Regions from separate parts of the Thermus thermamylovorans genome, predicted to be linked through region 1. Evidence: riboswitches for the same ligand, from Rfam matches in the RefSeq annotation. Region 1 holds a riboswitch; the other holds the start of a gene.

Region 1 (14,771 bases):
TCCTAACCCTGGCGGGGTACCTGCGGGGGGCCTACGCGGAGGTGGGGGCCCTTTCCGCCACCGTGAGCCTGGTCTTCGAGCAGAGCTACGGGGGCATCGAGGGGGACTCGGCGGGGCTCGCCGAGCTCCTGGCGGTCCTCTCGGCCATCGCCGGCCTGCCCCTGAGGCGGGACCTGGCGGTCACCGGGGCCATCGACCAGACGGGGAGGGTCCTGGCCGTGGGCCGGGTGGCGGAGAAGGTGGAGGGGTTCTTCCGGGTCTGCCAGACCCTGGGCCTCACCGGCACCCAGGGGGTGGTCCTCCCCCGGGCCAACCTGCCCCACCTGGTCCTCCGCCGGGAGGTGGTGGAGGCGGTGGCCGAGGGGAGGTTCCACCTCTACGCGGTGGAGCGGGCGGACGAGGCCATCGAGCTCCTCTTCGCCCGGCGGGCCTACTGGGTGCACGAGCGGGTGCGGGAGGCCCTCCTGCGCTTCCGCCAGCTGGAGGACGGGGAGGAGAAAACGGCCTCCTAGGGGCCGGGGGCCGCGCCGCCGGGACTTGTGCGGCCTTTAGAATGGACCCGTGGCCAAGCGGCGCGAATCCCCTTCCAAGAGGCAGCTGGAGCTGCGCCTGAGCGGGCAGGCCTTCGAGATCCCGCCCCTTTGGGACGTCCTCCTCATCGGCCACCAGGCCCCCATCGGCCCCGAGGCCGCCAAGCGCATGGCGGAAAGCCTGGCCCCGGGGCAGTTCGAGCTGGTGCGGGTGCAGAGGGCCCCGGTGGAGGCCCTTTTGGTGCGCAAGAGCCTCCTCAAGGCCCTGGCTGCCGAGCCCCTGGTGGAGCTTCTCCTGGAGGAGCTTGCGCCCCTCCTCGGGGAGGACCAGGTGGTGCGGGCTCAGGTGGAGATCGTATTGCACACAGGGAGGACCATCCGGTTAGAATAGACCCCAACCATGGCCCGGGTCCGGGAGATCATGACCAAGGCCCCCGTCACCGTGAACCCCTGGGCCAGCGTGCGCGAGGCCGCCCGCCTCATGGCCCGGCACCGGGTGGGCAGCCTGCCCGTGCTCCTGGACGGGGCCCTCCTGGGGGTGATCACCAGCCGGGACCTAAGGGGGGTCCACCCCAACCGGGTGGTCCAGGACGTGCTCAAAGGGCCTCCTCTCTGCATCTCCCCCGAGGCCAGCCTCCTCGAGGCCCGCGCCCTCATGGAGGAGAAGGGGGTGGAGCGGCTTCTGGTGGTCAAGGAGGGGCGGCTTTTAGGCCTCCTCACCAAGCGCACCCTGGCCTTTGCCCTGGGCCAGCGCTTCGATCCCCTCACGGGCCTGCCCCGGGCCGACCTCCTGCGGGACGGGCTGGAGCGCTGCCTGGGGCGGGGCCTGGACCCCACCCTGGTCTTCGCGGACCTGGACGATTTCGGCAAGCTGAACAAGCGCCTGGGCCACACCTTCGGCGACCGGGTGCTGCAGGCGGTGGCCGAGAGGTTCACCGCCTTCGCCCGCCGCCACCGGGGGGAGGCCTACCGCTACGGGGGGGACGAGTTCGCCCTCCTCTTCCCCCGGCTGCGCCAGGGCCTCCTGCCCCACCTGCAAGCCCTCCTGGACCCGCCCCTGGTGGTGGAGGGGGTACGGGTGGGCCTCTCCCTGGGGGTTTCCGGGGGAAGGCGGCGGAGGCGGCGGCCCGGCAACCCCCGGGCCACCGCCGACGACCTCCTCCGCCTGGCCAGCCTGGCCTCCACCCTGGCCAAGGGCCGCCCGGAGAGGATCGCTCTCTCCGAGGACGTGGAGCGGGCTAGCGCCCGGGCTCCAGGAGGAGCACCCGCTCCCTAGGGGCCCGGAAGGCCATGGGCAGGTACCCGCCCTCCGCCCACAGGGGCAGGAGGTCGGCGTAGCGGGGGGAGAGGAAGTGCCCCCCCTGGCCCAGGGGGTGGACGAAGCGGGAGGCCTCGGGGTCCGCGAGGTCCACGAGCTGGCGGTAGCTGGGCCCGTGGGTCATCCGGAGGGTCTCGGGGTCGAAGGGCCCCACGTTCACCGTGTACCGGTCCCCCCCGAAGGGCACCGCCCGGTCCGCAAGGCGCCTTAAGGGGGTGTGGGTGAGGACGGGGTGGGCAAAGGTGGCCCGGTGCGCCTGGCCCCAGGCCCCTAGCCGCCCCCGGCGCTCCAGGGCCCTTTCCAGGGCCAAGGCGGCGAAGTCCAGGCAGCTCTCCTCGTATCCCGTCTCCGGCTGGTCGCAGTTCCGGTCCCCCTCCCTGAGGGCCCTCAGCAGGTAGCGGGGCCGGTCCCAGAAGGCCTCCCCCACCTCCCGGGCGGGCAGGCGGGTGAGCTCGGTGTACCAGAGGGCGAAGACCAGGGCCTCCTGGGAGTCCTTGCCCATGGTGCCGTCCCAGGCGAGGAGCCTTTCGCGCCAGGCCTGGCCCCTCTCGGAAAGGGGGGTGAGGAGTTCCAGCACGGGGCGGAAGTCCCGGAAGAGGAGGCTCTTCTGGTCCAGCTGGATGGCCTTCATGTCCTCCAGGGAAAGCCCCTCCTTGCCCAGCAGGAGCTCGCGGATGCGCTCCGCCCGGTAGGGCTCGGCCCAGTCGTAGGTGAGGGGGTAGGGGAAGCCCTCGGGGGTCACCTTGTGGTTGGCGGTGAGGAGGAAGCCCTCCTCGGGGTTCAGCGCCCGGAACCAGGCCTCGGGCTCCCGGTAGCCCTGCCAGTCCCACGCCCCGTCCCCGGGCACGGGCACGGTGCCCGTGTGCCCCGGGCGGCGGACGGGGAACCTCCCGGGGACGATGTGGCCGATGTTGCCCTCCACGTCGGCGTAGAGGAAGTTCTGGCTGGGGGCGGAGTAGTGCCTTAGGGCGTCCGTGAACTCCTGCCAGTTTCGCGCCCGGTTCACCCCCAAAAAGGCCAAGAGGATGTGGTCCTCCTCGTCCAGGCTCACCCAGCGGAGGGCCATGGGGGTCCTGGGGGGGTCCTCCAGGGCGTCGGTGATCACCGGGCCGTAGTGGGTCTCCCGCACCCGGAGGACCACCTCCCCGCCCCCCCGCACCCGGATCCTCTCCTCCCGCACCCGGTAGGGCACCACCTGGCCCCGGTGGCGGTACCCCTGTCCCTCCACGTCCTCGAGGAGGTAGAGGTCCTGGACATCCGCCCCCACGTTGGTGAGCGCCCAGGCGATGCGCTCGTTCCGGCCGATGACCACCCCGGGCACCCCGGGCAGGGTGGCCCCCATGACCCGGTACCCGGGGGCCTCCAGGGCCATCAGGAACCAGAGGCTGGGGGCCTGGAGGCCCAGGTGGGGGTCGTTTGCCAGGAGGGGCTTGCCGGTGACGGTGCGGCTTCCCGAGACCGCCCAGTTGTTGCTGGCCTCCAGGAAGCGGGGCGGGGCCATCCGCAGGAGGGCCGCCGGGGCCTCCTCCCGGGAAAGGGCCAGGCGCAGGTCCTCCGCCTCCAGGAGGGCGGGGAGGTCCTCCGGGTAGGGGGGCCAGAGCTCCAGAAGCCGCCCGGGGCTGATCCCCCGGGCGAGGAGGCGGTGGCGGAGAAGCTCCTCCTCCCAGTTCCCGGAAAGGTCGAAGCTCATCATCTTGGCCCAGACCAGGACGTCGGGCCCCGTCCAGGGCTCGGGGCGGAAGCCGAGGAGGCGGAACTCCGGGGGCAGGGGCGCTTTGCTCCCCAAGAAGGCGTTCACCCCGGCCACGTAGGCGTCCACCGCCGCCTTTTCCTCGGGGTAGAGGCGCTCGTAGGCGCTTTCCGCCGCCCGGTAGAAGCCCCAGGTGCGCAGGAAGCGGTCCTGGGGAAGGGCTGCCTCCCCCAGGACCTCCGCGAGCCGCCCCTGACCCACCCTCCGCTGGAACTCCATCTGCCAGAGCCTTTCCTGGGCGTGGACGAACCCCTGGGCGAAGAAGAGGTCCTCGAGGGTCTGGGCCCGGATCCGCACCACCCCCCGCCCGTCCCGGGCCACCTCCACCGGGGCGGAAAGGCCCCTTAGGGGGATGCGCCCCTCCACCTGGGGCAAGGAGGCCCGCAGGGTGACGTAGGCCAGGGCTCCCGCCAGGGCGCCGAGGCCGAGGAGCCAGGCCAAGGCCCGCAGGAAACGCTTCATGGTGGGAGGGAGTATACCACGGCCTGTGCCCTGGCTTCCCTTCCCCTCCGGCCGAGCCCGTAGCATGGGGGCATGCGGCTGGAGTTCCTGGAGAACGGTCCCATCCGGGTGGAGGGCGGGCGCTTCCGGGTGCGGGTGGGGGAGAAGGAAGAGGTCCTGGAACGGCCCCGGGTCTTCCTCTGCCGCTGCGGGGCCTCGGGGAACAAGCCCTTCTGCGACGGCGCCCACAAGCGCATCGGCTTTCAGGCCCCGGGTGGGGTGCTGGAGGTGGAGGGGGGCTGACCCGCTGGTCAACCCCGGGCCAAGGGGGTAGACTCCGGTAGCCATGGGCGCCATGCGCTACCGGAAGCTGGGCCAGTGGGGCCTAAGGGTCTCGGAGATCTCCCTGGGGGCCTGGGTCACCTTCGGGGACGCGGTGAAGGACAAGGAGACCGTCCGGGAGATCGTGCGGATCGCCTACGAGGGCGGGGTCAACTTCTTCGACAACGCCGACGTCTACGCCAAGGGCCTGGCGGAGGAGGTCATGGGAGAGGTGCTCAGGGAGTTTCCCCGGCACACCCTGGTCCTCTCCACCAAGGCCTACTGGCCCATGTCCGAGGACGTGAACGACCGGGGCCTGAGCCGCAAGCACCTCCTGGAGAGCATCACCAAAAGCCTCAAGCGCCTGAAGACCGACTACGTGGACCTCTTCTTCGCCCACCGCTACGACCCCGAGGTACCCATGGAGGAGATCGTCCACGCCATGCACACCCTCGTGGAAAGGGGCTACGCCCTCTACTGGGGCACCTCGGAGTGGCCCGCAGCCCGCATCGCCGAGGCGGTGGCCTTCGCCAGGGCTAACGGCCTCCACCCGCCCGTGGTGGAGCAGCCCCAGTACTCCATGCTCTACCGGGAGCGGGTGGAGGGGGAGATCCTCCCCGAGGCGGAGCGCTTCGGCCTGGGCCTGGTGGTCTGGAGCCCCCTGGCCATGGGGATGCTCACCGGGCGGTACGACGGGGGCATCCCGGAGGATAGCCGCTTCGCCCGCTACCCCCAGTTCGGCGAGCGCTTCCTCACGGAGGAGAACCGCAGGAAGGTGTTGCGGCTCAAGGAGGTGGCGGACGGGCTGGGCCTGACCCGCACCCAGCTGGCCCTGGCCTGGACCCTCCGGCTTCCCGGCATCAGCAGCGCCATCACCGGGGCCACCCACCCGGAACAGATCCGGGAGAGCCTGGGGGCCGCGGGGGTGGACCTGCCAAAGGAGGCCCTGGCGCGCATCGAGGCCATCCTGAAGGGGGAAGCCTAGCGCCATCCCCCACGAGCCCCGCCTCGGCGGCAGGCGCTCCCTTTGGCCGCCGGCCCTCCCTGGACTAAACTTTGGTCCATGGAAAGGCTGGAGGCCCTGAGGCACCTCCTCCCCGGGAGGGTGGACACCTCCCCCTCCGAGCGCCGCCGCCACGGGCGGGACGAGGGCTACCCGGAGGAGGGGGAGGTGCTGGCGGTGGTCTACCCCGAGGGGGTGGGGGACGTGCAGAAGGCCCTCCTCTGGGCCCGGGAGCACCGGGTGGCGGTCATCCCCTTCGGGGCGGGGACCAGCCTCGAGGGCCACCTCCTCCCCCTGGGGGAGGCCATCAGCCTGGACCTCGCCCGCATGAACCGCCTCCTGGAGGTCCGGCCCGAGGACTTCCTCTGCGTGGTGGAACCCGGCCTCACCCGCAAGGCCCTGAACGAGGCCCTGAAGGGCACGGGCCTCTTCTTCCCCGTGGACCCGGGGGCGGACGCCACCTTAGGCGGCATGGCCGCCACCAACGCCAGCGGCACCACCACGGTGCGCTACGGGGGGATGCGGCAAAACGTCCTCGCCCTGCAGGTAGTCTTGGCCGGGGGGGAGGTCCTGGAGCTGGGGCGGCCCGTGCGCAAGACCAGCGCCGGCTACGACCTCAAGGACCTCTTCATCGGCTCGGAGGGCACCCTGGGGGTCATCACCCGCCTCACCCTGCGCCTCCACCCCCTCCCCGAGCACGTGCACACCTTAAGGGTCTTCTTCCCCGGGGTGGAGGCGGCGGCTTGGGCCAGCTACCGGGTGATGGCCAGCGGGCTTCCCGTGGCCCGGCTGGAGCTATTGGACGAGCTCGCCCTAAAGGCCTTAAACCGCCACCTGGGGACCGGTTTCCCCGAGCGCCCCGCCCTCTTCCTGGAGTTCCACTCCTCCACAAGGGAGGCCCTGGAGGCGGAAAGCGCCCTGGCCCTAGAGCTCACGCGGGAAGCCGGGGCTTTGCAGGCGGAGGCTGCCAAGACCGAGGAGGAGCGCAGGCGGCAGTGGGAGGCCCGCCACCAGGCCTACTGGGCCCTGGTCCACCTCTTCCCCGGCCACCGCTTTGCCATCACCGACGTGGCCGTGCCCCTTTCCCGCCTGCCCGAGATGGTGCGCTATGCCCAGGGCCTCCTCCGGGAGATGGGCCTCACCGGCAACATCTTGGGCCACGTGGGGGACGGGAACTTCCACACCCTGGTCCCCGTCCTGCCGGAGGACTACCCCAAGGCGGAGGCCTACGCCGAGCGCCTGGTGCAAAAAGCCCTGGCCCTCGGGGGTACCTGCACCGCCGAGCACGGGGTGGGCCTCAGGAAGAAGAGGTACCTCCCCCTGGAGCATGGGTCCGCCTTGGACTGGATGCGAAAACTGAAGGCCCTCCTGGACCCCGAGGGCCTCCTGAACCCGGGCAAGGTGCTTGACACGCCCTAGGCCCTCCGCTATAGTTAGGGATGGCGACGCGGGGTGGAGCAGCCTGGTAGCTCGTCGGGCTCATAACCCGAAGGTCGCGGGTTCAAATCCCGCCCCCGCAACCAAACCTGCCCCCGGGCACGAAAGGCCCGGGGGGTTTCCTTTACCCTGGAGGGCATGGACTGGGAGGTGCGGCAAAACCCGGAACGCCTTTACAAGGCTTTCCGCTTCAAGAACTTCCAGGAGGCCTTGGCCTTCGCCAACCGGGTGGGGGAGCTGGCGGAACGGGAGAACCACCACCCCCGCCTCACGGTGGCGTGGGGACAGGTGGCGGTGGAGTGGTGGACCCACAGCCAGGGGGGCATCACCGAGAAGGACCGGGAGATGGCCCGCCTCACCGACCTTCTCCTGGGGTAGCCTGGGAGAGGTATGGAGGCGCGCACCTTAGAGCTCGTCTTCCCCGAGCACACCAACCCCCTGGGGGCTGCCTTCGGCGGCTTTGTGCTGGGCCTCATGGACAAGGTGGGTTCCTACGCCGCCGCCCGCAGGGCCAGGAAACCCGTGGTCACCGTGGCGGTGAGCAGTGTGGAGTTCAAGGTGCCCATCCGCACCGGCGACCTCCTGGAGGTGGTGGCCCGGGTGGTGCGGGTGGGGCGCACCTCCCTCACCGTGGAGGTGGAGGTCTACAAGGAGGGCTTCGGCCAGGAGGACGGCCGGGTCCTGGCCACCCGGGGGGAGCTCACCTACGTGGCGGTGAACGAAAGGGGCCAGCCCGTGCCGGTGGAGGCCCATGCGGGTACTGATTGACGGGGAGTGCCCTTACTGCCGGGCCTTGGGCCGGGCGGTGAAGGCCTTGGACCTGCGGGGGACCCTCCGGGTGGAGCCCCTGCAGGAAGCCCGGGGCTGGGACCGGGAAGCCCTCCTCCAGGAACTCCACGTCCTGGAAGGGGAGAGGGTCCACCGGGGCTACCGGGCCCTCCTGGCCCTGGCCCGGAGGCTACCCCTCCTCTGGCCCCTCTACCCCCTCCTCCTCCTGGGACGGGCCTTCGGCCTGGGGCCCAGGCTCTACCGGGCCTTTGCCCGGAGGAGGCCCCGTGCCTGAGCTCCCCGAGGTGGAAACCACCCGGAGGCGCCTTCTGCCCCTCCTCCTGGGACAGAGCTTCCTGGAAATCCGCCACCAGGACCCCAGGCGCTACCGCCACACGGAGCGGGCCCTGGGGCAAAGGGTGGAAGAGGTGGGGCGGCGGGGGAAGTTCCTCCTCCTGGGGCTTTCCGGCGGGCTGGAGATGGTGGTCCACCTGGGCATGACCGGGGGCTTCCGCCTGCGGGAGACCCCCCACGCCCGGGTGGCCTTCCGCCTGGACAGGGGAGAACTCTTCTTCCACGATCCCCGGCGCTTCGGGCGCCTCTGGGTGGTGAAGGCGGGGGACCACCGGGAGATCCCCCTCCTCTCCCGCCTGGGCCCCGAGCCCCTTTCCGCGGCCTTCCGCTTCCCGGAGTTCTGGGAGGGCCTAAGGAGAAGCGCCAAGCCCCTTAAGAGCCTCCTCCTGGACCAGCGCCTGGCCGCGGGGGTGGGGAACATCTACGCGGACGAGGCCCTCTTCCGGGCGGGCCTCTCCCCCTTGCGCCGGGGGAAGGAGGTGGGGGAGGAAGAGGCCAGGAGGCTTTTCGCGACCATCCGTCAGGTGCTCGCCGAGGCCCTGGCCCAGGGAGGGAGCACCCTGGGGGACCGCACCTACCAGCAGCCCGATGGCCTCCCCGGGAGCTTCCAGGAGCGGCATGCGGTCTATGGCCGCAAAGGCCTCCCCTGCCCCCGCTGCGGCCACCCGGTGGCCCGGGCGGTGGTGGCGGGGCGGGGCACCCACTTCTGCCCCCGTTGCCAGACCTAGCCCCACCTTCCCCGCCCCCGGTCCAGGAGGTAGAAGAGGAGCCCGGAGATGAGGGCGAGAAGGGCGGCGATGGCCAGGGCTTCCTTGAAGGGCACCTCCCCCGGCCTTCCCAGGCGCTCTTGGATGGCCAGGGTCAGGGTGGTCCATTCGGGCCGCCAAAGCACTAAGGTTGCCCCGAACTCCCCCAAGATGGCGGCTAAGGCCAGAGCCAACCCCGAGCGCAGGGCAGGAAAGACCAAGGGAAGCTCGACGCGGAAGAAGGCCCTGAAGGGGGTGGCTCCCAGCACCCGGGCTGCCCATAGGAGGCTTGGGGGTAGGCCCTTTAGGGCGGGGAGCAGGGCCCGGGCCAAAAGGGGGTAGGCCAGGAGGGCGTAGGCCGTGAGGAGGAGCCCTAAGGAACCCCGGAAGGAAGGGTAGGCGAGAAGGTAGCCCAGGCCCACCGCCACCGGACTCACCATAAGGGGGAAAAGCCCTAGGAGGTCCAGAAGGCGGTTCTTCTGGGCAGCCGCCGCGTAGGCTATCCCGAGGGGCAGGGCCAGGAGGAGGGCCAAGGCAGTGAAGCGGAGGCTGTTGCCGAGGGCTAGGGGAAGGGACGTGAACTCCTCCGAGGTCCAGGCGGAGACCAGGGCGGCGGTTTCGGTTCGCAGGAGAAGGCCCCAAAGAGGAGCATAGAGCAGGAGGAAGAAGGTCCCTAGCCCCACGGTCCAAGCCCAAGAGAGGGGGGAGAGAAGCCCCCCAGGGGCGAAAGGGTGGGGCTGGAGTTGCCGGTAGAGGAGAAGGGCGAGGCTTAGGGTCAGGATCTGTAGGAGCATGAGGGCGCTGGCCTCGGAAAAGGCTAGGCGGTGGGCCAGGAGGGTGTAGACCTCCACCTCGAGGGTGGCATAGCGGGGCCCGCCTAAGAGAAGCGGCACCCCGAAGGCGGAGAAGGTGTAAAGGAAGACGAGCAGTCCGGCTGAACCTAAGGTGGGAAGAAGCAGGGGAAGTCCCACCCGCAGAAAGGCCCGAAAAGGGGTAGCCCCCAGGACTCTTGCCGCCCGCATGGGCTCTGCCAGGTGCACCGCCACGGGAAGGAGGATACGCAGGGCCAGCCCCAGGTTGTAAAAGACCGCTGCTAGGAGGAGAAGGGCCTTGGTGCCGTAGAGGTCCACTCCCAGAAGTCCGCGGGGGCCGAGGAGGGCCAAAAACCCCAGGGCCACCACCGGTGTGGGGAGGACAAAGGGGAGGATGGAGAGGGCAAGGAAGACCTCCCTAAGGGGAAACTGCCTGCGGAAGAGAAAGGCCAGGGGGAGGGCCAGGGAAAGGGTCAGGAAGGCGGAAAGGAGCCCATACTCCAGGCTCCAGAGGTAGCGTTCCCAGTAGTAGGGGTTCGCTAGGGTTTGAGCGAACCCCTCCCCCACCCCCAGGGCCAGGATGCGCCCGAGGGGGTAGAAGAGCGCGAGGCCCAGGAAGAGGAGGACGAAAAGCCCCGCGAGCCTGGCCACGCCCCTTTATACCCCCTCGCCTGGCCGGAGGAGGCCCTGGGCAGCCTCACCGCCGCCCACGGCGCACCGCCTCGGGGCTTTGCCCCTGGAGGACCACCTTGGTCCACTCCTCGATCCAGCGCTCCCGGTTCTGGGCCATGGCCCTGGGGTCCAGGCGCACGCTGCCCAAGGGCTCAGGAGCGAAGCGGAACACCGGGGGCAAGGCAGCGTCCCGGCGGGCCGGGTACATCCACATCTCCGTGGGGATGTTCTCCTGCACGGGCTTGGAGAGGAGCCAGTCCACTACCCTCTTGGCCCCTTCCAGATTCTTGGTCCCCTTCAGGATGCCCACGAACTCCACCTGGAAGAAGGCGAGTTCCGGGAAAAGGTTCCCCGTGGGGGGTTCCTGGTACTTGCCCTCGGAGTAGTAGACCTCCGCCGCGGGGCTCGTGGTGTAGGAGACCACCAGGGGCCGATCCCCCTTGTAGAGGGTGAAGTGGGTGTAGTAGGCCTCGCTCCAGCCCTTGGCCACCCGCACGCCCCCGTCGCGGAGCCTGGCCCAGAAGTCCAGGTACCCGTCCTCGCCGAAGCGGGCCACGGTGGCCATGAGGAAGGAAAGCCCCGGGGAGCTGGTGGCGGGGTTTTGCACCACCAGGAGCCGGGCGTACTCGGGGCGGGTGAGGTCCGCGGGGGCCTTGGGCAGGGGGCGGTCCTTGAAGTAGGCCCGGTCGTGGTTCAGGCTCACCCAGCCGTAGTCCACGGGAAGGGCGCGAAAGCTGGGGTCCAGGAGCAAGGTGGCCTTCAGGTTCCGGATCTCGGGGCTCCGGTAGGGCAAGAGGATGTCCGCCTCCAGGGCCCGGGAAAGGAAGGTGTTGTCGAAGCCGTAGATCACGTCGGCGATGGGGGCCCCCTTGGTGAGGATGGCCCGGTTCAGGGTCTCCCCCGCGTCCCCCCCTTTGAGGAAGCGGAGCCTTAGGCCCGTCTCCCGCTCAAACTGGGCCATCAGGTTCTTGTCCAGGGAGAAGCTCCCGTGGGTGAGAACAGCGATCTCCTGGGCAAAGGCCAAAGCCAAAAAAACCGCAAGGGCAAAGGCTCGCAACATAAAACCCCTCCTTGTCACCGGGAGGGGCCTCGGTCACCTTCCCTACGCCGGCATTACCCGGATCAGGTTCCAAGGGTATCTCTCAGCCCCTGGTGGGGCACCCCCGGTGACATCCCCAGTCTAGCACCTAGGCCTTCCGGGCCAGGAGGGCCCTCAGGGAAGCGGTCAGAGCTTCCCCAAAGGCCTCCGGCTGGTCGATCCAGGGGTAGTGTCCCGCCTCCGGCACCACGTGAATGGGGGCCCCAAGGCGGGCGGCTACCTCCTCCGCGTAGGGGTAGCTGGTGCCGTCCCGTTCCCCCACCACCACGGCCACCGGCTTGCGGCTTGGGGAGAGGTAGGGGGTGTAGTCCAGCCGCCAGAGGCCGTTTTGCAGGAAAGCCCGGGCCGGGGTGTCGGGGCCCAGGATGCCCGAGCCCTCGGCCACCCACTCGTACTGAAGGCGCCCGTGGGGGGTGGGGAACGTGAGCCGGTCGAAGAGGAGCTTGGCCTCGGCCCGCTCCAGGGCGGCCTTTAGGTTTTCCTCCGGGTCGGGAAGGGGCGCGAGCCCCGCGGCCTCCGCCAGCCTCCGGGCGAGCCAGGGGAGGCTCACCCAGGGGGCGAGGAGGACCGCCCCCTCGGCCTCGGGGTAGCGGCGGAGGAGCTCCAGGGCCACGATGGCCCCGAAGCCGTGGGCCAGGAGGCCGAAGCGCTCCACCCCCAGGGCCTCGGCCAGGCCCAAGGTGTCCTCCACCAGGGCGTCCACGGTGAAGAGCCGGGGGTCTTGGGGGAGCTCCAGGCTCCGCCCCGAGCCCCGCTGGTCGAAGTAGACCACCCGGAAGCCCTCCAGGTACTCCTCCAGGCCCTCCCGCAGGGCGTAGGCGTTGCCCCCGGGCCCCCCGTGGAGGACGAGGAGGGTGGGGGCGCGGGGATCCCCCACGTCCTCCACGTAGAGCTCCGCCTCCCCTACGGGGATGTAGCCGATTTCTTCCCGCATCCCCTATAGACTACCCCATCCTCGAGGGTGAAAGCCCAAACCCTAAGGCCCGGCAGGGCCCGGGCCCTCACCTCCGCCTCCTCCCCCGTCCCGAAGACCTCCAGCAGCCACACCCCTTCCCCCTGCAGGAGCCAGTAAGGGTGGGGGAGTTCTCGGGCCAGGGCCTGGAGGGCCTCCCGATCTTTCCCTTCCACAAAAAGCACCCTCATCCCTTCCCCCAAAGGCGATGGTACAGAAGAATCTCCGCGCTCTCCTCCAGGGTGGTGAGGAGGCTGTAGGCTTCCAGAAGGGCCTCCTCGGGCCTCTCCTTAAGGCCTATGGCGAAGGCCCCGTGGCCCCGGAGGAGGCAGGCCCGGTGCGCCTTGAGGGCCTCAGCCACGGCAAAGGCGGCTTCCTCGGTGGCGGAGAGGGTCCTGGGAGCGAGCACCGGCACCTCTTTCAGGTAGTACTGGCCCTCGAGGTCCACGGGCACCAGGCGCTCCAGATGGAAGGAGAGGGCCACCGCCACCCGGGGATGGGCGTGGACGATGGCCCGGGCGGGGGTCTTCAGGTAGACCTCCCGGTGGATCACGCTCTCCACGCTGGCCCCTTCCGGAAAGGGACCCTCGAGGGGCACCTCCACCAGGTCCTCGGGGGTCAGGCGGGCCTTCTGCACCCCGCTTCGGGTGATGAGGAAGCCCTCCTTGGTGCGCGCGGAAAAGTTGCCCGCGGTGGCGGAGATGAGCCTTTGGGCGAAGAGGTCCTCCCCCACCTGGCGGAAGGCGGTGTAGAGCCGCGCCCGCATGGGCCCATTATGGCCCGGGGGGAAGGAATGGGGCTACCCCTCAAAGGCCCCGCACCGGGCCACATCCTGAAACCACCGGGATCCCCGCCCCGGCGCACGCCGGAGCAGGGTATCCTTGCCGGGGCCCCCACGCGGGCTTTGCCCGCGTGGGGTGATCTCAGGCCTGCTTCCCGGGCTGCTCCCGGCGCAAGGGGCGGCGGAGGGCCGGCTCCTTCTCCTTGGCCTCCACCGCCTCCTTCCGGGCCTCCTCGATGGCCTTCAGGGTCCTCCGGTCCACCACCTGGGTGAAGCGCACGAAGTCCGAGCCCGTGCCCGCGGGGATCAGGCGGCCCAGGATGACGTTCTCCTTAAGGCCGATGAGCTCGTCCTTCTTCCCGGCGATGGCCGCCTCGGTGAGCACGTGGGTGGTGTTCTGGAAGCTGGCGGCGGAGAGCCAGCTCTTGGTGGAAAGGGCGCTCTTGGTGACCCCCATGAGGAGGGGTTTCCAGGCCACCGGGGTCTTGCCCTCGGCGATGAGCCGCTCGTTCAGGGCCTCCACGTCCCACCGCTCCAGGACCTGGCCCTCCAGGAGGCGGCTGTCCCCGGGGTCGGTGACCTCCACGTACTTGAGCATCTGCCGCACCACGATCTCGATGTGCTTGTCGTGGAGCTTCACCCCCTGGGCCCGGTAGACCTTCTGGATCTCGTCCACCAGGTAGCGCTCCACCGCCTCGGGGCCGCGGGCCTCCAGGAGCTGATGGGGGTCCACCGCCCCGCGGGTGAGGGGCTGGCCCGCTTCCACGTAGTCCCCGTCCTTGACCACCAGGCGGGCGTCCTTGGGCAGCTTGTACTCCTTGGCGAAGCCCTCGGACTCCACGAAGACGGAAAGCCGCTCCTCCGTCTCCTCGATGCGCACCGTCCCGTCGATCTCGGAGATCACCGCCTTGGCCTTGGGCCTGCGGGCCTCGAAGAGCTCGATCACCCGGGGCAGGCCCTGGGTGATGTCCGTGCCCACCGCTACCCCGCCCGTGTGGAAGGTGCGCATGGTGAGCTGGGTGCCGGGCTCCCCGATGGACTCCGCCGCCACCACCCCCACCGCTTCGCCGATGGAGACGGGCCGGGCCATGGAGAGGTCGTAGCCGTAGCACTTCTGGCAGACCCCGTAGCGGGTCTGGCAGGTGAGGGGGCTCCGCACCGGCACCTCCCGGATCTCCCCGGCCTCCGCCGCCTTGATGAGGAGCCCCACGTCCTCGAGGGTGAGGTAATGCCCCTCCTCCAGCTTCTGCCCCAGCACCTCCACCTCCCGGGCCAGGACGCGGCCGTAGAGGCCGGACTCGATGTCCGAGCGCTTCCTGAGGCGCAAGGAGCGGGTCACCTCGTCGGGCTGGAAGAGGGGGATGGAGATGAAGTTGGTGGTGCCGCAGTCCGCCTCCCGCACCACGATCTCGTGGGCCACGTCCACCAGCTTCCTGGTGAGGTAGCCGGAGTCCGCGGTGCGCAGCGCGGTGTCCGCCCCACCCTTCCGGGCCCCGTGGCTGGAGATGAAGTACTCCAGCACGGTGAGGCCTTCCCGGAAGGAGGAGCGTACCGGCACCTCGAAGGTCTCCCCCGAGGGCTTCTGCATGAGGCCCCGCATGCCACAAAGCTGGCGGATCTGCTGGGGGTTACCCCGGGCCCCGGACTGGGCCATCACGTAAAGGGGGTTGAAGGGGTAGTTCTCCTCGAAGTTCTTGAAAACCGCCTGGGTGACCTTTTCCGTGGTCTCCGTCCAGAGCTGGATCACCTGGTCGTAGCGCTCCCGGTCGGTGAGGAAGCCCATCTCG
Region 2 (14,771 bases), on a different contig from region 1:
CGCTCCCCGGTGAGGGCCCGGCCCAGGCGGGCGATCCTCAGGGCCTCCTCCGCGGTCTTGGCCCCGGCGGTGTTGGGGAGGAGCCTCACCCCCTCCAAGGCCTCCAGAAGCCCCACGTGCCCCGGGGCCTTGGCCTCCACCCGGCGGATGGCCACGGTGACCACCTCCGCCCCCGAAGCCCTTATGGCCTCCCGCATCACCCCGAAGTCCCGGAACTTGCCCGAACCCAGGATGAGGCGGCTTTTCAGCTCCACATCCCCTACCTTCCAGGTGTCCATCTAGCCTCCTTGCATGAGGGCCACCACCTCCACCACGTCCCCTTCCTGGAGCACGCGGTGGGGCAGCTCCCGCCCGGGGTAGGCCTCCTCGTTGAGGAGGACCGCCACCCGGGCAAGGTCCACGCCCAGCTCCTCCAGGACCTCCTTGAGGGTCCTCCCCTCCAGGGGCTTGGCCTCGCCGTTAAGCCACACCATAAAGCCGCTCCTTAAAGGCCCGGGCCGCCCCCTCGGGGTCAGGGGCGTCCAGGATGGCCCGCACCACCACGACGCGCCGGGCCCCGGCCTCCAAGACCCGGTCCAGGTTCTCCAGGGTGATCCCCCCGATGGCGTACCAGGGCTTCTCCCCGAGGCTTTCCGCGGCCCAGCGCACGTACCCCAGGCCCGCCGCGGGGCGGCCGGGCTTGGTGGGGGTCTCCCACACCGGCCCTACGGAGAGGTAGTCCGCCCCCTCCGCCAACGCCCTCAGGGCCTGCTCCGGGGCGTGGGTGGAGCGGCCCACCAGCCCCCGGAAGAAGCGCCGGGCCTCCTCCGGGGCGAGGTCTCCCTGCCCCAGGTGCACCCCGTCCGCCCCCAAAAGGGCCGCCAGGTCGGGCCGGTCGTTGAGGAAAAAGGGCACCCCGTAGCGCCGGGCCAGGGAGAGCATCCTCTCCCCCAGCGCCAGGATGGGCCTGGCCTCCCAGTCCTTGGCCCGAAGCTGCACCACCTCCACCCCGCCCCCCAGGGCCCTTTCCGTGCGGTCCAGGACCTCCTCCCAGGACCAGCCGGGCCTGGGGGTCACCACCAGGTACAGCCTTCCCAGCAAGGTCTCACCTCCTCAGGCCGGCAAGGCCAAGCCCTGCGGCCCGAGGAAGGCTGGGTTTTGGGGGTTTGGGCGCTTCCGCATAGGCTTCCCTCCGCCGGCATTACCCGGATCAGGTTCCAAGGGTTGCTGGGACCCACCCAGCTCTCAGCCCCTCGCTTGGGGGCACCCCTAGCCTGCCCCTCCACTCTAGCACGGGGGGTGGGGGGAAAGGTGAGCCGGGACACGGGCCTAAGGGGCGGTCCTCGCCCCGGCTGGATGTGGTGCCCGAGGGCCGGGCCCGGTAACCTCAATAGGGTATGGAATCCCTCTGGCACCTCTTCCTGGTCGCCCTGGGCATCCTCCTCCTCTACCTGGGGGGGGAGGCCCTGGTGCGGAGCGCCGTGGCCCTGGCCCGGGCCTGGGGCGTGGCCCCGGCGGTGGTGGGCCTCACCGTGGTGGCCTTCGGCACCAGCAGCCCCGAGCTGGCGGCCAGCCTGGCCGCGGCCCTGGCGGGAAGCCCGGGGATCGCCCTGGGGAACGTGGTGGGCTCCAACATCCTGAACCTCCTCCTCATCCTGGGCCTGGCCGCCCTGCTGGCCCCCCTGAGGGCCCAAGCCCGCTTCCTGCGGCAGGAGGTGCCCTTCATGCTCCTCGCCACCCTCCTCCTCTTCCCCGCCCTCTGGACGGGGGGCGGCATAGGCCGCCTCGAGGGCCTCCTCTTCGTGGGCCTTCTCCTGGGGTACATCGGGTTCCTTTACCGGGCCACGGAGGGGGCGGAAAGGGAGGTGGAGGAGGAGTTCGCCCGGGAGTTCGGGGGGAGGGGGAGGGCGGGCCTTGGGGACTACGGCCTCCTCCTCCTCGGCCTCCTCCTTCTGGCCCTGGGGGCCCGGGTGCTCACGGAGGGGGCGGTGGCCCTAGCCCGGGGGCTCGGGGTGCCGGAACTGGTCATCGGCCTCACCCTGGTGGCCCTGGGGACCAGCCTTCCCGAGGTGGCGGCCTCCTTGGTGGCCGCCCTCAAAAGGGAACCCGATATCGCCCTGGGCAACATCGTGGGTTCCAATATCTTCAACATCCTGGGCATCCTGGGCCTCACCGCCCTGGTCCAACCCCTGGCCTTCCCCCTGGCGGAGGTCGCCCGGGACCTGGGGGTTATGCTCCTGGCGAGCCTCCTCCTCTGGCCCTTCCTCTACACGGGAGGGCGGCTCGGCCGCAGGGAGGGGGTGGTCTTCCTCCTGCTCTACCTCCTCTACCTGGGCCTTTTGGCCCGGGACCTGGGAGGCTAGGTGCCCGCGCCCGGGTTGCCCCACCGGGAAGGAGCGTACCCGGGGCCCTCCCGGGGCCCCAGACGGCTTGGGCTTGGGGGGGTGCTCAGCCCGGCCTCAAGGGGGCGGCATCTTTGGGACCTCCGGCAGGGGCAGGGGCTCCAGGTCCTGGCCCAGGCGCAAGACCCCCACCACCAGACCTCGGTGGAGGACAAAACAGCGGTACTCCCTCGGGAGGACCACCACCCGCCGGGCCAGGGAAAGCTCCCCCAGAAAGGCCAAGGGGCGCCGGGGAAGAGGCCTCCCTCGGGGGGGGCCTGGGTGGGGCCGCAACCCTCCTCCCTCCAGGGCCAGGAGGAGGTAAGGCCGCTCCCGGCCCAAGAGGACCAGGGTGACGCCGTTCTCCCGGTACAGGGCCTGGACCTCCAGGCCTCGCACCACCTCCCAGCAGCGGTGGAGGACGGGGCCCGGCCAGGGGGGGCCCCCCTCCCCTAGGACCGGGCCCAGGGCCAGGAGGAGGGCCAGCCACCTAGGCGCGGGCATCCTGGCCCCTGGCTAGGCCACCCCTCGAGGCAACCCCGGCCGACAGCAGGCCGGGCCCCCTTCTGCCAAGCCTTTCCGCCTTTCACCGGGAAGGGCTGGAGGGGCACCTTTCTCCGGAACCCCCTCCCCGAAGGGGTCAGGACAGGGTGGCATCAGAAGCCCCGCTCCGCCGAGATCAGGGCCAGGGCCGCCCGGGAGAGGAGCAGGGCCCGTCCGGGCTCCCCCTCCAGGCGGCCTTTGGCCTCGGCGATGAGGTCTTGGATCAGGGGATCCTGGCCCCGGTAGTAGACCAGCTCCCTCTCCACCCGGTCCACCGCCCTCCTAGCCCCTTCCGCCAAGCGGGGAGCAAGCTCCGCCCGGGGCCTGCGCCCGGGGGCGAAACGCCCCTGTCCCCGGCCGGGGCCCAAGCCCATGCGGGGGGCAGGGCGGGCCGGGGGCTGGGCCCGTGCCTCCGGCTCCCCCCGGGCTGCCCGGAAGAGGAGGAGGGCAGCCTGGGCCTCCCGCGCCGCCCGGAAGTAAGCCCGCTCCCCGTAGCTTGTCTCCGCCCGGGCCTTCAGGCCCTGGGCCCAGCCCAGAAGCCGTTCCTCTCCCGAAGCCCCTTGGGCCACCGTTTGGAGCCGGGCTAAGGCGGCGGCCGCGGCCGCCGCCTGCCGGTAGTCGGTCCCTTGGGCTAAGGAAAATCCCGCCGCCAAGAGGAAGAGCCCCCAAAGCACCTGCTTCATGGCTTCACCTCCCGGGTCTCAAGCTAGCCCCTTTGGCCAAAGGGCGCACGGGGAGAAAGCTTAAGGGAGGCCAAAGGCAAGGAGAACCCCACGGCGGCCCCGCCCCGGTTTTCCGCCACCGCCTGCCCCCCGTGGGCCCGGGCCACCGCCGCCACCAGGGCCAGGCCCAAGCCTGTGCCCCGCCCCCCGTGGACAAAGGGTTCGAAGACCCGGGGGAGGAGTTCCGGGGGAAAGCCGGGCCCCGCGTCTACCAACCAGAGCCAAAGCCGCTCCCCCTCCAGCTGAACCTCCCCCCTAAGGGGCAAGGCCCCGTGCCGCTGGGCGTTTTCCCGAAGGTTCTCCACCGCCAGGGCCAAAAGCTCGGGATCGGCCAGGGCCACTCCCTCCCCCTTCACCTCTATGGCCCGCTCTTCCAGGAAGGCCCGAAGGTCCAAGGGGACGGGCCGGATTGTGGTGGCCTCAAGGCGAGAAAGCCGCAAAAGCCCCGCCAGGATGGCCTCCATGCGCTCCGCCTCCCGCAAGGCCCCGGCCAAGGCCCGGGGCTCGGACCTGCGCTGGAGCACCTCTAGGTAGCCCTTGAGGGCAGTCAGCGGGGTGCGCAGCTCGTGGGAGGCGTGGCGGGCAAAGCGGCGGGCCGCCTCCTCCTTCTGGGAAAGCTCGGCCAGAAGGCCTGCCACCCGGGCCAAAAGCCCGTTCAAGGCCGCCACCACCGGCTTGAGCTCCGCCACCTTGGGGTCCGGCAAGGGGGATAGGTCGGCGGGGGCCCTCTCCTTGAGGAAAAGGGTCAGGTGGGAAAGGGGCCGCAAGGCCCAGGAGAGCCCCAAGGCGGCCAGGAGGAACACCAAAAGGAGTACCCCCCCGCCCCAGGTGGCGTAGAGGAGGAGAAGCCGCCGGCCCAGGCCCGCCGCCCCCTCTAGGGGCACCGCCAAGCCGAACCCGCCCCCCTCCCAGGGGAGAGCCACGAAGAGCACCCCCCGGTGGACCCCTTGGTAGGCCCGCCCTTCCGCCAAGACCCGCGGCAGGTCCGGGGGAAGCTCCCAAGCCTCCAGCTGGGTAAAGGCGATCCCTTCCCCTACCACGAATCCCACCCCGCCCCCCAGGGTCTGCCCCAAGCGGAAAAGCTCCAAAAGAAGGGCCTCCACCGGCTGTTCCCGCGGGGAGGGGGTCTCCAGCAACCCCTCCTCCCGCAGGAGGAAGAGCCGGGCGTAAAGGGCCCGCCTCAGGTCCTCCGCCGCCGCCCGCTCCGCTTCCCTTGCCGAGAGGAGGGCCAGGGGCAGGGCCAAGAGGAGGAGGGCCAGAAGGAAGAGGGTAAAGAGCCTGGCCCTAAGGGAGGCAAAGACGGTAGCCATAGCCGCGCACCGTCTGGATGGGACCGGGCTCCCCCAAGGCCTTGCGCAGGAGGGAGAGGTGGACCTCGAGGGTGGCAGGCTCCACAGGCTCCCCCCAGACCTTGAGCATCAGGGCCTCCTTGGGGATGACCTCCTCTGGGGCCTCCAAGAAGGCCCGGAGGAGGAGGAAGGCCTTGGGGGGAAGGGCAAGCCGCCTCTTTCCGCGGTAGGCCTCCATGCGCCGGGGGTAGAGGCGGAGGTCCTTGTAGACGAGAACTTCCGCTTGCCTGTGGGCCCGCCGGTGCAGGGCCTCGAGGCGGGCCAAAAGCTCCTGCAGGCTATAGGGCTTCACCAGGTAGTCGTCGGCCCCCTCCTTCAAGCCCTTCACCCGCCACTCCACCGCGTCCAAGGCGGTGAGCATAAGCACCGGCACCTCCGAGCGGGCGCGGATCTCCCTGAGGAGGGCAAACCCGTCCCCCTCGGGCAGGAGGACATCCAGGACCACGGCCTCGGCCCAGGGGAGAAACCCCAGGGCCTCCTTCGGGCCCCAGGCGGCCCGCACCTCGTGCCCTTCAAGGGAGAGGCCGAGCTCCAAGGCCTCCCGCACCCCAGGATCGTCCTCCACCACGAGCACCCTCATGCCGGCTTCTGCCAAAGGCTAAGGGACCGCACCGGGGCGTAGACCTCCAGAGGCGGCAGGGCCTCGCCGGTCCTGAGGTCGATGCGGTGGACCCGGCTCGCCCCCCGCCGCGCCGCGTAGAGGACCCCCCCAAGGGGCAAAAGCTCCACCAGGCTCATCCGGTCCTCCCCCTCCAGGAGGGGGAGGGCGTAGGAGGCCAGAAGGGCCCCCGAGAGATCTACCACCCGCACCTTGGCCGCCTCCACGTCGTAAAGGTAAAGCCGCTCCCCCGCCACCCCCACCCCGCCCAAAAGCCTCAGCTCCCCGCTCTCCTTGGTGCGGCGGAAGGCGTAGCGGGAGAGGTAACGGCCCTCAGGGGTGAGGCGCTGCACCTGGCGGTTGCCGTAGTCCAGGACGAAGAGGTGCTCCCCCGCCGCCACCAGGGCCTTGGGGTCTTGGAAGGTGCCCCGCCCTGGGCCCTGGCCGCCGAAGCGCCCCTGGTACTGCCCCTTCAGGTCCAGGCGGCTGATGGTGGCGGTCTCCCCGTCCAGGACGAAGAGGGTGCCGTCCGCCACCGCCAGGGCCAGGGGGAAGAGGAACTCCCCGGGCCTCATCCCGTAGGGCCCGGCGGAGAGGAGGAGCTCCCCTTCCGGGGAGAAGCGGTGCAGGAGCTTGGCCCCGTGTTCGAAGACGGCGACCCAGATCCCCCCCTCGGGGTCGGCGGCGGCGGCCAGGGGAGGGGCGGGGAAGTGGCCGGGGGAGGAACCGATGCCGGAAAGGAGCCTCGCGGCGGTGCCCTCCATGTCCAGGAGACGCACCGTGCCCTTTTTGGCCTCCACCCCCAGGAGGAGGTAGTGGGGGTGGGGCAGGCCCTTTTCCTCTTGCCAAGGCCCCTCGAGGCCCCGGATCACCTCCTCCAGGCTGGGGCGCTTGGCCGGGTCCTTCTCCAGCATCCTGAGGACCAGGTCGGAAAGGGCCTGGGGGATCTCCGGGCGGAGCTGCTTGGGCGGGGTGGGCACCTGGAAGATCTGCTGGTGGATGACGGTCTCGTACCCCCCGGTGAAGGGAGGCTGGCCGGTCAGGGTCTCGTAGAGGACGATCCCCAGGGAGTAGATGTCCGAACGGTGGTCCAGCTTCTGCCCCTTGGCCTGCTCCGGGCTCATGTAGACCGGGGTGCCGATGCGGGCCCCGGTGATGGTGAGACGGGTGAGCACCTTCCCCGCGGCGATGCCGAAGTCCATGAGGCGCACGCCCCGGGGGTCCACCCCGTCCTCCCGCAAAGCCCCCCGGAGGACCATGACGTTCCCCGGCTTGATGTCCCGGTGGACGATGCCCTGGGCGTGGATGTGGCGGAGGGCGTCCGCCACCCGGGCGAGGACGGCCACCGCCTGCTTGAGGCTTAGCCGCCGTTCCTCGATGAGCTTGTCCAGCCCCTCCCCGTCCAGGAACTCCATGGCGATGTAGTGGACCCCCTCCACCTGGCCGTGGTCGTAGACCTTGACGATGGCGGGGTGGTCCATCCGGGAGAGCACCTCGGCCTCCCGGTGGAAGCGGCGCACGAAGCGGGGATCCCCCACAAACCGCTCCTGGGGCACCTTGAGGGCCACCAACCGGCCCGTCTTCCTGTCCTTGGCCTTGTAGACGGTGGCCATGCCCCCCAGGCCCACCTTTTCCAGGATCTCGTAGCGGCCGGAGAGGGCCTCGGCCTCCTCTCTGGCCTGGGGCCGGCCCGGCCGCCCATCGGCGGGGGGTGGGCGCCGCCTGGGCCTCCGGCGGGGGGCCAGGTAGACCCGGGGGGCCACCAGGACCCCGAGGCCCAGGAGGAGCCAAGGCCAAAGGGGCTCCCCCCGCACCCCCGTGGCCCAGCCCGCCCCGACCAGGAGGGCCAGTAAGAGGAAGAGGGGCCAAGGGGCAAGCCGGGAGACCAGGAGGGCGGTAAGCAGGACCAGGAGGAGGGCCAAAAGCCAGTGCATCACTCCACCCTCATGGCCACAGCGGTCACATTGTCATCGCCTCCCCGGCGGAGGGCCTCGGAGAGGAGGGCCTCGAGACCCCTTTGGAGGTCGCGGCCCAGGCACCACTCCTCCTCGGGGACCAAACCGTAGAGCCCATCGGTCACCAGGAGCACCCCTTCCCCCGGCAAAAGCCGCACCTCCTTGAGGTCGAACCGGGCCCCGGGCAGGCCCAAAGCCCGGGTGAGGACGTTGCGGTAAGGATGGCGCTCGGCCTCCGTGGGGGTGAGCAACCCCTCCTTGAGGCGCTCCGCCACCCAGGAGTGGTCCTCGGTCAGGCGTTCCAGGCCGCCCGGGCCCAGCCGGTAAGCCCGGGAGTCCCCGATGTGGCCCACCACCCCTTCCCGGGTCCAGTCAGCGTAGAGGAAGGCGGTGAGGGTGGTGCCCATGCCCCGGTACTCCGGCCTTTCCGCCTCCTTCTCCACCCGCTTCTGGGCCAGGGCCAGGGCCTTTTCCATCACCCGGGAAAGCCCCACCGCGGGGCGGTCTCCCTTGAGGTGATCGGCATAGGCGCGCATAGCCTCGGAAAGCGCCTCGATGGCCACCTTGCTGGCCCGCTCTCCCGCCTCCAGGCCCCCCATGCCGTCGGCCACCGCCAGGAGGAGGAGGTTGCCCTGGGGCACCTCCAGGCGCAGCACCCGGTGAAAGTCCTCGTTGTTCTGGCGGCGGCCCACGTGGGAAACGGCGGCCACGCTGAACCGGGGAGCCAGGCGCATCAGGTCCATTGTACTAGGATGGAGGGGTGGACCCCCTGGCGGACCTGGTGGACCTCTACGAGTACCGGGTGGAGGACCTGCTGGCGGGGCGTAGCCCCAAAGGGGGCAAGAAGGCCCTGCTCCGGCTTAGGGCCCAGCTGGCCGAGGCCCGCCTCCCAGGCCCTCTGGCCAAACGGTTCCGCCAGGCGGACGCCCGCTTCCGCGCCCTGAGGGCAAAGCCCGCGGAACCTCCCCTGGACCTGACCAGCCTGATGCCCGAGGACCTCTCCCCCCCGCCCCAAAGGGAAGCCCAACCAGCCCTGCAGACCATGGCCCTCAAGGTCTGGCGGCTCCTCACGGAGCGGGAGGTGCGGGTTAAGGCCAAGGAATTGCTCTTGGGGCGCCGGGAGGAGTTACGGCTCATCCACGCCTTTTTGCAAAACTACCTGGACTACCGGGAGAAGGAGGGCTTCCGGCGGGACTTCAACCTCTCCCGCTTCTCCCCTACCCATGCCATCCCCTCCCTCTCGGAAAGCCTGCTGGACCTGGAGGACCCCAAGGTGGCCGAGGCCCTAGTGGCGGATTTCCTGGAAACAATCCTGAATCTACCTCGGGACCTCCCCCTTCCCCCCGAGGAAACCCGTACCTACGTCCGGCGCTTTCTGAATCGGCTCCTGGATTGGGAAGGGGCCTACGGCCTGCCCCCCAGGCGGGACCTCTTGGCCCTCAGGCGGGCCCTGGAGGAAGCCCGGCGCCTGGGCGCGGGCACCCCGGAGGTGGCCCGGCTGGAGGAGCGCCTGAGGCGGGAGGCCCAGGAGGAGAGGCGCCGCGAGCTCCTCTTGGAGGAGGAGCGGGGGCGTTTCCGCGTGGCCCTGGAGAAGGTGCTGGCCCTCCTCAGCCTCCTCCCGAGCCCCCAAGGGGAGACTCCCTGGCCGCGGGTGCCCGAACCAGGCCGGCTGGAGGAGAACCTCGCCACCCTGCCCCTGGCGCCGGGCCGCATCCCCTTAGGCCCCCTCACCCTCACCTTGAGCCAGGTGGAGGGCACCTGGCACCTGGGCCTGGGGGGGGAGGACTACCCCCTGGGGGTGGACTCGGACACCCTGGTGATCCCCTGGGAAGACCTCGAGGTCCTCGCCGTCCGGGAAGGGGGGCTCCTCCACCTGCGGCTGGAGGCCCGCAGCGGGCTGCGCCTTTACGAGCTCCTGGCCGAGGGGCGGATCCTAGCCCTTCTCCTCCGCCCCGAAGGGGATTACGCCCACCTGCGGCTCCTCCGGGCCCTTTCCGCGCGGCTCAAAGGGGAGTTCAGCCCTCAGGCCTTTGGACCCGATCTGGCGGAGAAATACCGCCAGGCCCCCGAAGAAACCCTCCAGGACTTCGCCCGCAAGGTGCTGGAACTGGCCCTGAAACGCCTGGGACCCCTGGATCCCGGCCCCCCCCTTTCGGAGGTGGGCCAGGCCCTGGGCCTGGGGAAGGAAGCGGAGGCTTTGGCCGAGGCCCTGAAGGCCTACTTAGGCCGCCGCCCCCCCACCCGGGAAACCCTGGGGGGGGAGGTACACCTCCTCTCCCTCTCCCCGGAACCCGCCTCCTTGAGGGTGGGGCAGAGCGTCCTCTTCCTGAGGCTGCGGGAGGACGCCGCCTACATCGGCCAGGCGGGGGAGGTGCCCCGGAGGCTTAAGGACCTCCTGGTTTACCGCCTGGCCGAAGGCAGCCTGATCCTGGTGCGGGAGGGGTCGCGGGTAGCCTACCTCGTGGCGGAAACCTAAAGGCCAGGGATACGCCCTTCCCTTTTCGCGGCGCGGCAACCTCCGCGCGCGGCCACTCAGATGGCCTCCAGGGCCAGCTTCTCCCCTTCCCGATCCCCCGGAACCCCAGCGGGGTAGCGGCCGTTGAAGCAGGCCAGGCACACCGGTCCTCCGATGGCCCGCCTCACCCCCTCCTCGGAGAGGAAGGCCAGGGTATCGGCCCCGATGTAGGCCCTTATCTCCTCCACGCTCTTCTCGGCGGCGATGAGCTCCTTGCGGGCGGCGGTGTCGATGCCGTAGTAGCAGGGGAAGCGGATGGGGGGGCTACTGACGCGGAAGTGGACCTCCCGGGCCCCCGCTTCCCGCAGCATGCCCACGATGCGCCGGCTGGTGGTCCCCCGGACGATGGAGTCGTCGATGAGGACCACCCGCTTCCCCCGCACCGCCGAGGTGGGGGCGAGCTTGAGCCGGGTCTTGAGGTCCCGGAGCTCCTGGGTGGGCTGGATGAAGGTGCGCCCGGCGTAAGGGTTCTTGTAGAGGCCGTACTCCAGGGGGAGGCCGCTTGAGCGGGCGTAGCCCACCGCCGCCCCCATCCCCGAGTCCGGCACCGGCACCACGATGTCCGCCGCCGCGGGGGCTTCCCGGAAGAGCTCCATCCCCATGCGCACCCGGGCCTCGTAGGCTTCCACCCCATCCAGGAGGCTGTCGGGCCGGGCGAAGTAGATCCACTCAAAGGCGCACGGGGTGGGGCTTGGGGGAAGGACCTGAGCGCTTTCCAGCCTATCCCCCTCCACCCAGACCACCTCCCCGGGGCGCACGTCCCTGAGGTATTCGGCCCCCATGAGGGCGAGGGCCGGGGGCTCGGAGGCGAAGGCGTAGCCCTGGGGGAGCCTCCCGATGGCGAGGGGCCTCACCCCGTGGGGGTCGCGGAGGGCCACCAGCCTTTGGCGGTCCATAAGCAGGATGGAATATCCCCCCTCCAGAACCCGCATGGCCTCCGCCGCCGCCTGGGGAAGGGGGAGGTGGCCCAGGCGGGCGAGGAGGAGGAGCATCACCTCGGTGTCCGTGGTGCTCTGGAAGGTGGCCCCTTCCCGGAGAAGGCGGTCGCGGAGGGGCTTGGCGTTGGTGAAGTTGCCGTTGTGGACGATGGCCAGGACGCCGTGGGCGGTGCGGGCGGTGAGGGGCTGGGCATTAAAGCGCAGGTTGGAGCCGGTGGTGGAGTAGCGGGCGTGGGCCAGGCCCAGCCGGGCCTCGAGGCGGCGGAGCCGCTGCAGGCGCTCCTCGGTGAAGACCTGGTTCACCAGGCCCAGGTCCTTTTCCACCAAAAGCTCTTTACCATCGGAGACGGCGATCCCCGCCGCCTCCTGCCCCCGGTGCTGGAGGGCGAGAAGGCCCAGGTGCAAAAGCCCCGCCGCGTCCAGGGGAGCCTCACCCCATATCCCAAGGACGCCACATTCCTCCTGGGGTTTATCCATCCAGCACCTCCCGCAAGGGCCTCTGCCAAACAGCGAGCAGCTCGGCCACCCCCCACTCTAGCACCCCTTCCGGGGTCAGGACCGTGAGGGTGCTCCCCCCCGTTTCCCCCAGGACCCGGTAGGGGAGGCCGAGCTCCTCCAGGCGGAGGGTCGCCTCCTGGAGGTCCTCCTTGGCCACGGTGAAGAGGACGCGGCTCGGGGCCTCCCCGAAGAGGGCCTTAAGCCCCCTTTCCCGCACCTCCACCGTGGCCCCCAGGCCGTAGGGGAAGGCCATCTCCGCCAGGGCCACCAGGAGGCCGCCTTCCGCCAGGTCGTGGGCGGTCCGGGTGAGGCCCAGGGCGATGAGCTCGCGGATGGCCTCCTGGACCTGGCGCTCCCGCGCGAGGTCCAAAGGCGGCGGGTGGCCCAGCTCCCGCCCGGTGAGGAGGTAGAGGACCTCGCTGGCCCCCAGGTGGCCCCGCTCCTCCCCGAGGAGGAGGATCACCTCCCCGGGCTTGCGGAAGCCCATCTCCGCCCGGCGGCGCACGTCCAGCACCCCCACCACCCCCACCATGGCCGTGGGGGGGATGCGGCGCCCGCCGCTTTCGTTGTAGAGGGAGACGTTCCCGGAAACCACCGGCACCCCTAGGGCCTCACTGGCCTCCCTGAGGCCGGCGATGGTCTCCTGGAGCTCAAAGTAACCCTCCGGGGTCTCCGGGCTTCCCAGGTTGAGGCCGTCGGTGTAGGCGAGAGGCCTCCCCCCCACCACGCTCACGTTGCGGCAGGCCTCCGCCAGGGCGTGCATGGCCCCAAGCCGGGGGTGGAGGCGGCTGTAGCGGGGGTTGTGGTCCACCTTGGCGGCGATGCCCAGGTTTGTGCCCTTTACCCACAAGACCGCTGCGTCCCCCTTGCCTGGGACCAGAGCGGTGCGGGTGCCCACCTGGTGGTCGTAGCGCTCGTAAACCGCCTCCCGGCTGGCGAGGTTGGGGGAGGCCAGGAGCCTGGGGAGGACCTCCTGGGGGTCGGCCTCCAGGGGGGGCAGGGGGGTTTCCCGGAGCCTCCTGATCTCCGGGTCCTCCCGCCCCACCCGCACGTAGGTGGGGGCTTCCGCCAGGGCCTCCGTGGGCACCTCGGCCACCACCTCCCCCCGGAAGAGGACGCGGAAGACCCTCTCGGGGATGGTCTTGGCCACGGGCACGCAGTCCAGGCCCCAGCGCTGGAAGACCGCCTCCAGCTCCTTCTCCTTCCCCTCCTTGGGCACCAGGACCATGCGCTCCTGGCTTTCCGAGAGGAGGAGCTCGATGGGCCCCATCCCTGCCTCCCGGGTGGGGACCTGGTCCAGGTGGAGCTCCACTCCCAGGCCCGACTTGTGGGCGAGCTCGGCGAGGCTAGAGGTGAGCCCTGCTGCCCCCATGTCCTGCACGCCTTCCACCAGGTCCCGCTCGATGGCCTCGAGGGTGGCCTCCATGAGGAGCTTCCCCAGGAAGGGGTCCCCCACCTGCACCGCCGGGCGGTCCTCCTCCTTGTCCGCGGCGAGCTCCCGGCTGGCGAAGGCCGCCCCCCCGATCCCGTCCCGCCCGGTCTTGGCCCCGGCGTAGTAGAGGGGGTGGCCCAAGGAGGCCCGGCTCCGCCTCAGGTGCTCCTCCCTCAGGAGCCCCAGGCACATGGCGTTCACCAGGGGGTTTTCCCGGTAGCCCTCGTGGAAGTGGAGGTCCCCCCCCACCGTGGGCACCCCGATGGCGTTGCCGTAGTGGGCGATGCCGGAGACCACCCCCTTGAGGAGGTAGCGGCTACGGGCGTCCTCCGGGGGGCCGAAGCGCAGGGAGTCCAGGAGGGCGATGGGCCGGGCCCCCAGGCTCATGATGTCCCGGAGGATCCCCCCCACCCCGGTGGCCGCCCCCTGGAAGGGCTCCACCGCCGAGGGGTGGTTGTGGCTTTCGATCTTGAAGGCCACCGCCCACCCCTCGCCGAGGCGCACCGCGCCCGCGTTCTCCCCCGGGCCCTGCAAGACCGCCTCCCCCTCCTTGGGAAGCTCTTTCAGGAGGGGGCGGGAGTTCTTGTAGGCGCAGTGCTCGCTCCACATGGCCTTGAAGAGGAAGAGCTCCACCCGGTTGGGCTCCCGCCCGAGCCGCTTCCGGATCTCCCGGTACTCCTCCTCGGGGATGCCGATTTCCTTGGCGAAGGCTTCCATCACTCCAGAAGGGGTAGGAGCTCGCGGTGGTCCCCCACCTTGGCCGTGGGCTTGGCCTCCCCGTTCACCTCCCGGTGGCCCACGTACTGCACCGCAAAGGGGTAGCCGGTGGCGAAGGCCCCCCGGATGTCCGTCTGGGGCAGGTCGCCCACGTGGAGGGCTTCCTCCGGGGCCACGCCCAGGGCCTCGAGGGCCACCCGGAAGGCCTCCGGCCTGGGCTTTACGTAGCCCGTTTCGTCGGAGAAGCTGTAGGCCTGGAAGACCTCCAGCCCCTGCCGCCGCAGGTGCTCCCGCAGGAGGCGGCCCGGGGTCATGCCGGTGTCGGAGACCAGGGCCAGGGGGTACTTCCTGGCCAGGTCTTTCAGAACCCCCACCCCGGGAAGGGGCTTGAGGTCGGCCAGGAGGGAGGTTTCCTCCAGCCGCCTGGCGGTGAGGGCGATGAGCCCGGGGTCGTGGGGGGCTCCCAGGAGGGCGAAGATGCGGGCCACCCGGTCGTAGACCGGCATGTGCTCCCCGGCCTTCCAGGCCTCCTCGAAGGCCAAAGCGGCCTGCCGGTAGGCCTGGCGCACCTCCTCTTCCGCCGCCGGGTGCCCGGCCTCGGAAAGGGCATCCAGGAGGATCTCGTACCGGGCGGGCATGACCTTTTCCAAAAACGCCTGCCCCTCGGTGAAGAGGGTGCCCCAGAAGTCGAAGGTGATGGCCTTGGGTTTCATCGCGCCACCTCCTGCACAAGCCCCAGGAAAAGGGGCAGCCCGTCGGTGCCGCCCAGGACCTCCTCCACCGCCCGCTCGGGGTGGGGCATCATGCCGAGGACATTGCCCTTCTCGTTGGTGATGCCGGCGATGTCGTGGAGGCTCCCGTTGGGGTTGTAGTCCGCTTCCCCATGCAGGGGGGCGTAGCGGAAGACCACCTGGCCTTCCCCCTCCAGCCTTTCCAGGGTTTCGGGATCCGCGTAGTAGCGCCCCTCCGCGTGGGCGATGGGGAGCCTGAGCACCTGGCCCTTCCCGTAAAGCCGGGTGAAGGGGAGGTCGGTGCGCTCCACCCGCACCCCCACCGCCTTGCAGGTGAAGTGGAGGTTGAGGTTGGCGAGGAGGGCCCCTGGCAGGAGCCCCGCCTCGGTGAGCACCTGGAAGCCGTTGCAGAC

The links. Region 1 has a riboswitch for thiamine pyrophosphate ahead of ETP66_RS07025 (thiamine ABC transporter substrate-binding protein). Riboswitches for the same ligand answer to the same signal wherever they lie in the genome.
Region 2: it holds a riboswitch for thiamine pyrophosphate, as region 1 does, so the genes downstream of both, thiE (thiamine phosphate synthase) here and ETP66_RS07025 (thiamine ABC transporter substrate-binding protein) in region 1, are expected to answer to the same signal.

What each region holds. Positions count from the first base shown of each region.
Region 1 covers NZ_SIJL01000007.1:85,818-100,588, forward strand. Annotated here, with positions in the region: gene ETP66_RS06965 (AAA family ATPase) at 1-512, shown strand, start outside; gene ETP66_RS06970 (hypothetical protein) at 562-921, shown strand; gene ETP66_RS06975 (GGDEF domain-containing protein) at 931-1,806, shown strand; gene ETP66_RS12000 (penicillin acylase family protein) at 1,769-4,060, opposite strand; gene ETP66_RS06980 (CDGSH iron-sulfur domain-containing protein) at 4,133-4,342, shown strand; gene ETP66_RS06985 (aldo/keto reductase family protein) at 4,386-5,345, shown strand; gene ETP66_RS06990 (FAD-binding oxidoreductase) at 5,424-6,782, shown strand; tRNA gene ETP66_RS06995 (tRNA-Met) at 6,810-6,886, shown strand; gene ETP66_RS07000 (4a-hydroxytetrahydrobiopterin dehydratase) at 6,939-7,178, shown strand; gene ETP66_RS07005 (acyl-CoA thioesterase) at 7,191-7,568, shown strand; gene ETP66_RS07010 (DCC1-like thiol-disulfide oxidoreductase family protein) at 7,552-7,863, shown strand; gene mutM (DNA-formamidopyrimidine glycosylase) at 7,856-8,650, shown strand; gene ETP66_RS07020 (ABC transporter permease) at 8,647-10,131, opposite strand; gene ETP66_RS07025 (thiamine ABC transporter substrate-binding protein) at 10,178-11,212, opposite strand; TPP riboswitch at 11,234-11,327, opposite strand; gene ETP66_RS07030 (alpha/beta fold hydrolase) at 11,340-12,185, opposite strand; gene ETP66_RS07035 (hypothetical protein) at 12,155-12,394, opposite strand; gene ETP66_RS07040 (fuculose-1-phosphate aldolase) at 12,391-12,969, opposite strand; gene rpoC (DNA-directed RNA polymerase subunit beta') at 13,127-14,771, opposite strand, start outside.
Region 2 covers NZ_SIJL01000010.1:48,455-63,225, forward strand. Annotated here, with positions in the region: gene ETP66_RS08500 (thiazole synthase) at 1-278, opposite strand, end outside; gene thiS (sulfur carrier protein ThiS) at 279-473, opposite strand; gene thiE (thiamine phosphate synthase) at 460-1,080, opposite strand; TPP riboswitch at 1,150-1,260, opposite strand; gene ETP66_RS08515 (calcium/sodium antiporter) at 1,377-2,342, shown strand; gene ETP66_RS08520 (hypothetical protein) at 2,439-2,864, opposite strand; gene ETP66_RS08525 (hypothetical protein) at 3,017-3,586, opposite strand; gene ETP66_RS08530 (sensor histidine kinase) at 3,610-4,935, opposite strand; gene ETP66_RS08535 (response regulator transcription factor) at 4,910-5,554, opposite strand; gene ETP66_RS08540 (serine/threonine-protein kinase) at 5,551-7,506, opposite strand; gene ETP66_RS08545 (PP2C family protein-serine/threonine phosphatase) at 7,506-8,261, opposite strand; gene ETP66_RS08550 (hypothetical protein) at 8,288-10,003, shown strand; gene purF (amidophosphoribosyltransferase) at 10,060-11,457, opposite strand; gene purL (phosphoribosylformylglycinamidine synthase subunit PurL) at 11,450-13,627, opposite strand; gene ETP66_RS08565 (HAD family hydrolase) at 13,627-14,340, opposite strand; gene purQ (phosphoribosylformylglycinamidine synthase subunit PurQ) at 14,337-14,771, opposite strand, start outside.